3 regions of the Limnospira sp. PMC 289.06 genome follow, and region 1 is predicted to be linked to each of the others. Evidence: riboswitches for the same ligand, from Rfam matches in the RefSeq annotation. Region 1 holds a riboswitch; each other region holds the start of a gene.
What was found. Region 1 has a riboswitch for cobalamin ahead of P5674_RS01395 (energy-coupling factor ABC transporter permease). Riboswitches for the same ligand answer to the same signal wherever they lie in the genome.
Positions count from the first base shown of each region.

Region 2: another riboswitch for cobalamin. It lies ahead of metE (5-methyltetrahydropteroyltriglutamate--homocysteine S-methyltransferase); the one in region 1 lies ahead of P5674_RS01395 (energy-coupling factor ABC transporter permease).
Region 3: another riboswitch for cobalamin. It lies ahead of cobW (cobalamin biosynthesis protein CobW); the one in region 1 lies ahead of P5674_RS01395 (energy-coupling factor ABC transporter permease).

Region 1 covers NZ_JARPLC010000003.1:41,035-44,311, reverse strand. Annotated here, with positions in the region: gene P5674_RS01405 (argininosuccinate synthase) at 1-564, opposite strand, end outside; gene P5674_RS01400 (glycosyltransferase family 2 protein) at 686-1,612, shown strand; cobalamin riboswitch at 1,656-1,816, shown strand; gene P5674_RS01395 (energy-coupling factor ABC transporter permease) at 1,837-2,592, shown strand; gene P5674_RS01390 (energy-coupling factor ABC transporter substrate-binding protein) at 2,604-2,912, shown strand; gene cbiQ (cobalt ECF transporter T component CbiQ) at 2,913-3,277, shown strand, end outside.
Region 2 covers NZ_JARPLC010000044.1:26,698-29,974, forward strand. Annotated here, with positions in the region: gene P5674_RS11540 (ParA family protein) at 53-883, opposite strand; gene P5674_RS11545 (hypothetical protein) at 904-1,380, opposite strand; cobalamin riboswitch at 1,554-1,698, shown strand; gene metE (5-methyltetrahydropteroyltriglutamate--homocysteine S-methyltransferase) at 2,039-3,277, shown strand, end outside.
Region 3 covers NZ_JARPLC010000009.1:53,935-57,211, reverse strand. Annotated here, with positions in the region: gene cobW (cobalamin biosynthesis protein CobW) at 179-1,231, opposite strand; cobalamin riboswitch at 1,375-1,520, opposite strand; gene P5674_RS03870 (hypothetical protein) at 1,628-1,870, opposite strand; gene P5674_RS03865 (chlorophyll a/b-binding protein) at 1,920-2,129, opposite strand; gene P5674_RS03860 (ferrous iron transport protein A) at 2,343-3,011, shown strand; gene feoB (Fe(2+) transporter permease subunit FeoB) at 3,039-3,277, shown strand, end outside.

The DNA.
Region 1 (3,277 bases):
TTCGATCGCCATACCAAGCAAGTTGCGATCGAGACTGTAGGGGGAAGACTTTTTAACCGGGAAGGAAATGCCACATTTTTCCCCATAGGCGATCGTCTCTTCCCGACTCATACCCCACTCCCTAGCCGGAGCCAAAATCTTAATATTAGGGTTGAGAGCGCCGATAGACACATCAAAGCGGACCTGATCATTGCCTTTTCCCGTGCAACCGTGAGCGATCGCGTCTGCTCCGTATTTTTCGGCAACTTCCACCAAAATCTGAGCAATCAAAGGACGTGCTAAAGCCGTAGCCAGGGGATAGCGATTCTCATACAAAGCATTGGCTTGAATAGCCGGAAAAGCAAATTCCTGGACAAATCGCTGTTGTACATCAATCACTAAAGACTCACTCGCGCCAGAGTCGAGGGCCTTTTGTTTCACTGGTCCTAGTTCATCACCTTGTCCCAAGTCAACCGCCACAGTAATTACTTCAGCTACCCCAAACTCGTTTTTGAGGTAAGGAATACAGACGGAGGTATCTACACCACCAGAGTAGGCAAGTACAGCTTTTTCAGCGCGACCCATAATCTACCAAAGCTCCTAGACAACAAACATTTCATTATCACCCCAATCGCCACGATTTAACAGTGAACGGGTAACAATTAGGTTATAGTTTCAGAGCATCGCCAACTGTCCCCCAAAATCTATGTTTTTTAGCGTTGTTATCCCCACCTATAACCGTTTACCGATTTTACAGAAGTGTCTGAGAGCATTAGAAAATCAAGCCTATAGCGCCGCCGTGACGGGTTTAGAGGTGGTGTTAGTCGATGATGGTTCCACTGATGGGACTGTGGAATGGTTGGCCACTCATCAGGGCGCATTTCCCCATCTTCGCATTTACCAGCAAGACCACCAGGGACCGGCGGCGGCGCGAAATTTGGGAGTTGAACAGGCTAGGGGAGAGATTATTGTTTTTATCGATAGTGATTTGGTGGTAACTGATAGCTTTCTGGAGGCTCACGCTAGGGCATTAATTGCCAACTCTCAAAAAAGCGATCGCATCTTTACCTATGGTCGAGTTGTCAATACCTGCAATTTTGAACATCCCACCACAGAACCCTATAAAATTACCGATTTTTCCGCCGCTTATTTTGCTACTGGAAATGTGGCGATCGCCCGCCATTGGTTAATCGAAGCCGGATTATTTGACCCTCAATTTCAGCTTTATGGTTGGGAAGACCTCGAACTAGGAGTTAGGCTAAAAAAATTAGGTTTAAAATTAATCAAATGCCCCGCCGCCGTCGGATATCATTGGCATCCACCCTTTAGCTTAGAACAAATACCCGCCCTAATTGAAAAGGAAAAACAAAGGGGCAGAATGGGGGTAGTTTTCTACCAAAAACATCCTACATGGTCAGTAAAAATGATGATTCAAATGACAATTTTGCATCGGATACTCTGGGGGATTTTATCCCTCAGAGGTCAACTTAATGAAAGGACAATGGCGCATTTTTTACAGTGGTTAATTAATCGTGGTCAGTCTCAATTAGCCTTAGAAATTTCTCGGATTTTTTTGAATTGGTATAATGTGCAAGCCGTACAACAATATTGGGCCACCCGAGAGCATACTTAATTAAATATTTGCCAGCTTGGTTCACTATTGACCTACACATGGTATAATAGCCAAAACTATAGGTTCTAGTGGGGAACAGCCACTAGGAGTAATGGGGAAAGTTCGGTGTAAATCCGGCACTGTCCCGCAACTGTAATCAGATTTAAGGCAAATTTTTCCACCCAATCTGTGAGTCAGGATGCCCGCCTATAGTTATTTCTCACTCACAAATCTGCGAGGTACAGATGAGCAAAAATCATCGAATGATACACCTAATCGCCATGATTGGGTTAACATTTTATTTGGTAATAGGTGCAGCCACTCCAGCTCAAGCAATGCACATTATGGAAGGTTTTTTACCTATTACCTGGGCGGTTTTTTGGTGGGTGTTAATCATCCCTTTCTGGGTAATTGGTTTACAAAAACTCACCAAAATCACCCAAAAAAACCCCGAATTAAAGCTATTAATTGCCCTAGCCGGAGCCTTTACTTTTGTCCTGTCAGCCCTGAAAATACCCTCAGTGACAGGGAGTTGTTCTCACCCCACCGGAACCGGATTAGGAGTTGTTTTATTCGGACCGTCAGTGATGACAGTTTTAGGCAGTTTAGTTCTACTTTTCCAAGCCGTATTACTCGCTCACGGCGGTTTAACTACCCTGGGAGCCAATGTATTTTCCATGGCAATTGTCGGCCCTTGGGTCGCCTATGGCATTTACCAACTATTCTGCCAATTTAACCAACAAAAACTAGGTATTTTCTTCGCAGCAGCCTTGGGAAGTTTAGCCACTTATTTAATTACCTCCATACAGTTAGCCGTAGCTTTTCCGGCTGCTTCTGGGGGGGTTATCGCTTCCTTTATCAAATTTGCGGGGATTTTTGCAGTCACTCAAATTCCCCTATCAATTAGTGAGGGACTATTAACGCTGGTAGTTTGGAATTGGCTAGAGTCCTACGCCTCAGAAGAACTGCAAACCTTGAAAATTGGGAAAGCTAATAGCTAAGTAAAATAATCATGACACCAACTTCTGATCAACCCGTCAAAAATCGCAATTTATGGATGATTTTAGCCGTCGTTATTTTATCCATAACGCCACTAATTTTTATCCGAGGAGATTATGAGGGAGCCGATGAACAAGCCGAAAATCTCATCGGCGAAATTCAACCCAATTATCAACCCTGGTTTGAACCTATCTTAGAAGTTCCCAGTGGCGAAATTGAGAGCCTGTTATTTGTTTCTCAAGCCGCCATTGGTGCGGGTATCGTGGGCTATGTGATTGGCTTATATAAAGGTCGTCAACAAGGCAAAAATCGCTCATCCTAAATGCACCATCAAATTGATGCGATCGCCTATACCAATCGGTTAAGGTATTTACCCTCTGAACATAAGTTAACCTTTGCCGCCACCCTGTTTTGTCTCAGTTTGGCGGCTCCCCCCCTCCTGCAAATATTGATCACCATTTGGGTGACAATTTGGGTTGTGATTTACGCTAAAATCCCCCTAGGAATTTATCTGAAATTGCAAGCCATCCCCTTTAGTTTTTGGTTAACTAGCATTCCCGCCTTACTATTGGGGGTGGTTAATTCAGCTAATCTCGAATTAATTAAAACTGATATTATCTGGGGATTTAACCTAGGGGATATCTTGATATATTTCAGTAATCAAGGAATGCAACAAGCTGGGTTTTT
Region 2 (3,277 bases), on a different contig from region 1:
TAGTAACAAATATCCGATAAACTCGCGGATCTAAAATTAAACCTGTCGCTAATTATGAGAGTCCAGCCCGCAAGTCTACCAAGACCACATCGACTCCCAGATATTTCCCGAGACGGGCTAAGATATCGGTCAAGATAAAAGCATTTTGAGAACCTTGGATCAGATGTTCTGGTCGAATTTCTAAAGAGGTAAATCCTGAAGTAGAGCGAAATGATGGCAGAATAAATATCCCATCAATTAAGGCATTTTGTAGGCGATCGCTCACTAATTGAATGGCGGTTTCATAATGGGGAGATTCATCACCATGAACCAATGCTAACAAGTCCGCAAAAGAAACGGGAGGATAGGGCAATCTTCGCTCAAATAACCAACTAATTCCCGGAGGTTCTAAGTCCCCATCAACTAACAGAACCGTTTGTTTTTTAGCAGTTAAAGCCTTGGCTAAGGCGATCGCATGAGTAGTCCTTCCCACTCCACCTTTAAAAGAATGAAACGCCACCACTGGGGGAAAATCTGATGGCATAATAGCCGGAGGTTCGACATTCTCACTAGGAGGAAAAAGCACTCCAGGTCTGGATAAACTCGGAGTCAGTCTAGGAGTTGGGGGGTCTTCCTCGGTTTCTTCCCACCAAATCGGCAAAATCCGTTGATTTTCATCAACACTCTCTAAGATAATATAATTATTTCGGAAGCGAGGGTCGTAGATTTCACTCAGCCAATTTTGGGCTTCTGCTTGAGTTCCCGGACGAATTCCCATGGTTAACCCGTCCCAGTAGGTTCGCGCCCAAACCAACCCGTTTGGCCATTTATTTTGCTTTTTTTTCCGCAGCAAAACTTCTTCTACATCAACCCAAGTATAAAGACGAATATCTGAGGGAATCATCGGTTTATGTTCTCCTTAATTCATTGGCTAATACTGTTTAACCACTCAACTAAAACTTTTTCATCTTCAGGCTTAATATTAATACCATATCGCCAAGCTTGATGAGCTTTTTCTATGTTTAAAGTTGAACCACCTTGGGCTAGATGAAAATTGGGAGTTTGGCTAATTATGCTGGCGGAAATTTTCAGTTCCTTGACCCATCTATCTAGGTTATGACCAGATTCATATAAGAGGGTTGGATCGGGAATCAGTGCTGTGGTTCGCAACTGGTTTCGTTTGAGCAAAATGCTCTTTAGCCCACATTCAACCGCATAGAATAGGAGTAAATAAGCCGAAATCTGTTTAATTTGTTCAGCCGATTGAAAATGAGTATGAAAGGCTTGCCGTAAGTCGCTCACCCCGACCTGAATTTTTTGAGAACCCTGCATTTTGACTATCTTTGTTTTCAGAGGGGATAAGTAGGCGATCGCCTTTGGTTCTTTGGCTATAGCGATCACGACTGTATTTGAGAATTTTAGCTCTCGTGCCGTGGCTCTCCCATGGACTTTGGGCGGCTTGGCCGCTTGGTGAAACCCTAAGCCCTAGAAACCGGGTTGCTGACATCTATCGTTGTTCCCCCAGTTTACAGTAACTTTTCCATGATTTCGTCAAATCTCCGCTTCGTGTGTTATCATGCTTAAATATTGTCGGTTCTGATGGGGACCAGCCATCAGACGTAAGGGGGAAAGTCCGGCGTAAATCCGGCGCTGTCCCGCAGCTGTGAGGAGAGACACAACTCTCGAAGTCAGAATGCCCGCCGAACTGTCTCCTCTGGAGATGCACCAAAAACTGTTATTTTTCGTCTGCGAGGTACGGATGATGGTTCGTTTAGCTTTTTCACAATTAATATTGCCTTCATTTTTTAGGACGACTCCCCTGGCGTTGCATGGGTAGCGCCCTGATTTGAAATTGCCATTTTGAGAAAACTAGCCTTATGTAGACATTGACTGGCAGAGGGTCACTCGTCCAAAGCGTGACTCTAATCAGTCTGGTCTGAGTATTGCTCAACTCAATTTGGCAGATATTCTGCTGCGCTCAATTGTTCACTCCGCTGGTTTGTCGCGGGGATGGACTAGATTTCTGTGACTATTTTCACCATAAGGACAAGGGCAATTTATGACCTCGGAAATTTATACACAAACCCGTCTGGAAACCGCGACTCTCGGCTATCCTCGTATTGGTAAAAGTCGCGAGTTAAAAAAGGCATTAGAAGCCTTTTGGCGGGGTAAATCGGACGCAGAAACCCTCATCCAGACTCGGAATGAAGTTGAGTTCAAAAACTGGGAAACTCAACTTCATGCCGGTATCGATCGCATTGGTATTGGCGACATGAGCCTCTACGATCACGTTTTAGACTGGAGTATCCGCTTAGGCATCATTCCCGAACGGTTTGCATCCTTTAGCGGACTTGACCGTTATTTTGCCATGGCGCGGGGTTTTGATGGCATTCGAGCCCTAGAAATGACTAAATGGTTCGATACCAACTATCACTACCTCGTCCCAGAAATTCCCGAAACATTGCAGCCACCAGACTTTAGCGATTTCCTGGAAACTGTGCAGCGGGCTCAAACCTTATTGGGCGATCGCGCTGTTCCCATGGTTTTGGGTCCGGTGACTTTGCTGCGGCTGAGTCGTTTCGAGATGAATCAAGATCAGGCGGGGAAACAACTAGGCGATCGCTATCTCCTGCTTCTCCAAGAACTCCAAAAAATGGGTGTCGCTGAAGTCCAAATCCATGAACCCGCTTTAGTATTGGGAGATGCCGCCAACTTCAAACAACTCTATCAATCCACCTATCAATCGCTCAGTCAAGTCGGCTTACCCATTCACCTCATCACCTACTTTGATGACTTGGGAGACAATTACCCCTGGGTGATGGAATTACCCGTAGCTGGCATTAGTTTAGACTTCACCCGTGGGCGGAACCTGGAGTTATTGCAACAGTATGGTTTCCCCGACGATAAAGAGTTGGGGGCGGGAATTATTGATGCCCGCAACGTCTGGAAAATTCGCCCCGACTCCGTTTTGTCAACCCTGGAAGCCATTTCCCGTGTCACCCCTAACCTGCGGATTCAGCCGTCTGCTTCCCTGCAATTTGTGCCATACGATGCCCAGCGAGAAACCAAACTCCCCGAACCCTTGCGGTCCGTTTTGAGCTTTGCTGAACAGAAGTTAGTAGAAATCACACTGCTGGCTGATTGGGCCGATCGCTCCTATGGAACCCAAGAACCTGACAAGTATCTGGAAGTCATCCGCAGCCAATGGCAAACCTTCCAGGAATTTAGCCCAGTTAATCAGGGGGTAAAAGAACGCCTGCAAAATCTGACCTCCCAGGATTTAGAGCGGACTTTGCCT
Region 3 (3,277 bases), on a different contig from region 1:
TTTGGCGGCGCTGCAAACTGTAAACCTTAACATATAGCGCTGGCAGACTCGTTGTCAACCCTTTTTTGACCCGGTTTCTTTTTTTAAGGTATCGTGGGGAATTAGAAACCCGGCTTCTGGAAAAAAAACCGGGTTGGTTGGGGAGATGTTAGAAAGTATCGCTAAAATCTCTCAAATTCTACCCGTTTAACGCCATGGTTTCTGATTCCAAAGAAGCGGCTATTTGTTGTTGATTAAGACTACGACCAATAAACACCAGTTGAGTTTGGCGAGGTTCGTCGGTTTTCCAGGGGCGATCGAAGAAGGTCTCAAATCGGTTTCCGACTCCTTGAACTACCATCCGCATTGGTTTATTGGCGACGGCTACAAAACCTTTAATCCGGTAGATTTCAAACTGCTGGGCGATCGCCTTTAATTGATTGACTAAACTAGCCGAGTCCCCAACCGGATCTAAGACTAAATGCACAGCATTGATATCATCATCGTGTTCGTGTTCCTCTTCCTGGTCATGGTGACTTGGGCGACTGTCCAGATGGTCTTCTACGGCTGCATTAAAGCCTAATAATATGTCAGCCGAAATTTTACCTTGCTGACAGGAAACCATCTGCACTCCTGGGGTTAACTCCTGTTTTAGCCATTGGTGAACCCGCTGCTGAGACTCTTCATCAATGCGATCGCCTTTCGTCAAAAGTACCAAATCAGCACAGGCTAACTGATCCTCAAATAACTCCTCAATTGGTGTTTCATGTTCCAAGGTTTCATCCGCTTGGCGCTGCTGTTCTAAAGCCTCTAAATCTCCCACCAGTTGACCATTAGCTAAGGCTTCACTATCAACTACCGTAATCACACCATCCACAGTGGCTTTAGTGCGAATTTCCGGCCATCGGAACGCTTGCACCAGTGGCTTGGGTAAAGCTAAACCAGAGGTTTCTATTAATATCGAATCAATCGTATCCTGGCGTTTAAGTAGTTCTTGCATAGTGGGCAAAAACTCTTCCTGGACGGTGCAACACAGACAACCATTGGCTAATTCGATGATATTAGTTTCCGTTTCTTCTTCGTCACACACTTGGCAAGATTTGAGGATTTCGCCATCAATACCTACTTCGCCAAATTCATTGACTAATACCGCGATACGACGACCTTGGTTATTTTGTAGTAAATGGCGGATTAGGGTGGTTTTTCCAGCCCCTAAAAATCCGGTGATGATGGTTACAGGAATTTTATGCACGGTTTTTTGACTCCTCCGAAATTATAGCGATTGGCTATCTATATAATGTTGAGATTTTCTTAGGGTTTAGATGGGCGATCGCTATGATATTTAGATTGTGAAAATACTAAATCAACCATCATCCATACCTCGCAGATGAATCAACAATAGGTTACTTATCGGCGGGCATTCTGACTGAGAGACCAACAGAGTCCCATCACAGTTGCGGGACAGCGCCGGACTTACACCGGACTTTCCCCGTTTCCTCTAAGGGCTGATTTCCCTTAGAACCGATATCGAGAATATCTTATCACAGGTTGGGCTAATTCGGGGAAAAACTAAAAAAAGTCCCTGCTTATTTCTAAACAGGGACGGTTTGTTATTAGTGACTAGGGAGAGATAGGTAAATTTGATGACTTAGGCTAAGTTAGTGAAAATCAAAGCCCCAATAGCGCCGCTAACGGCGATCGCCATCAGTAAATTTGTAAAAAATCTTCCGTATTCTGCATTATAGCCAAGGGCTTTATCTTCCTGACCACCTGTGAAGAATAAAGACCAGGCTTGGTTAGCGGTAATCACTTCTGAGGGACTGTTAAAGTCCGGTCGAAAGATTACGGGTCCCATCATGTATTGGTTAGGAAAGTTAAAATCTGTTTTCATACAATTCTCCGAAATGCTACTGAAATTATAGGCTGAGAAAATCTGGGTTTTACAGGCTAGTTAACCAGCCGATTAAACCATGTCCGGTTAATACTTCTAAGGCTAGGGCGGATACAAACCCGATCATAGCTAGTCGTCCGTTGAGTTTCTCTGCGTGTTTGTTGAAACCGAATTGTTGCGCTTCCTCTACATATACTTGGGGTTCGATCGCATAAACGTTTGCGCGTCCACCTTCTTCCATAATTTGTCCACGAACCATAATATTTTTGCCTCTTTGACTTCTTGTAAACAAATGTAACACACTACAAACAAATATTGCAAGTAGTTGACAAAATTAATTTTTGTGGTATAATTTTTGATTTTTCTAAACAAGGGGGTTTGTTAAAAATTTATTAACAATGGGATTTTTAACCTAGTTATATGGTATTAATTAAAATTAATTCTCAATTAGCTCAACAAGAGCCAATAGATTATGGACAATGATAACTACTGTGCCGATGTATCCGTGAACTGCTTTGATGGTGGATCAAGCTGGTCAGGATTTACTTACCTCAAAGACAACACTGGTCACGATCGCACCATAAGTGAATCACCAGAATCATTGGTTGTAGTGGGCAAACCATCAACTCCGGGAGCCTTTGCTTTGTCGGAGGCGAAGGTAGGCGATCGCTTATATATAGTTGCTCTCAACTGTGCCGGAGGCAATACCCGTCTAATGGGAATGGGGTTAATGCCCGGTGTAGAATTAAATGTCATTAGTTCCACAACCAGTGGATCAGTGATTATCGCCCTAGGCGACCATCGCTTAGGACTGGGGGCAGATATGGCTGAGAATATTCAGGTCGCCACAGAAAACCTCACCCAGTCCAAAAGGAAACTCTCATCAATGAATAAAACTAATGTTGTGCAGTTGCGCCATGCGGCGATCGGTTCTCGGTTGCGGGTGGTTGGTTATGACTCTGGCGCGGGTAGCTACAAACGGAAATTATTAGCCATGGGATTAACTCCAGGGGTCGAATTTACAGTCAAACGCCACGCCCCTTTAGGAGACCCGACTCAAATTGAGGTCAGGGGATTTAACCTGAGTTTACGCAAAGACGAAGCAGATGCCCTCCAGGTGGCATTAATCGACCCATCCTAAACGAGGAACAAAATTGTGAGTCAGTCTATGGAAGTGAACCGCCAAACCGATAACAAGGCGGCGGTGTCCTGTATTGCTTTGGTGGGGAACCCTAACTGTGGGAAAACGACCCTATTTAACGCTTTAACTGGTAGTAATCAGCGGGTAGGTAACTGGCCCGGAGTTACCGTAGAACGGAAAGAGGGAAGCTATCGTTATCAAAACCAGACCATCAAAGTCATTGACCTACCAGGGGTTTACTCTCTCGACGTGGAAGATGCCAGCAC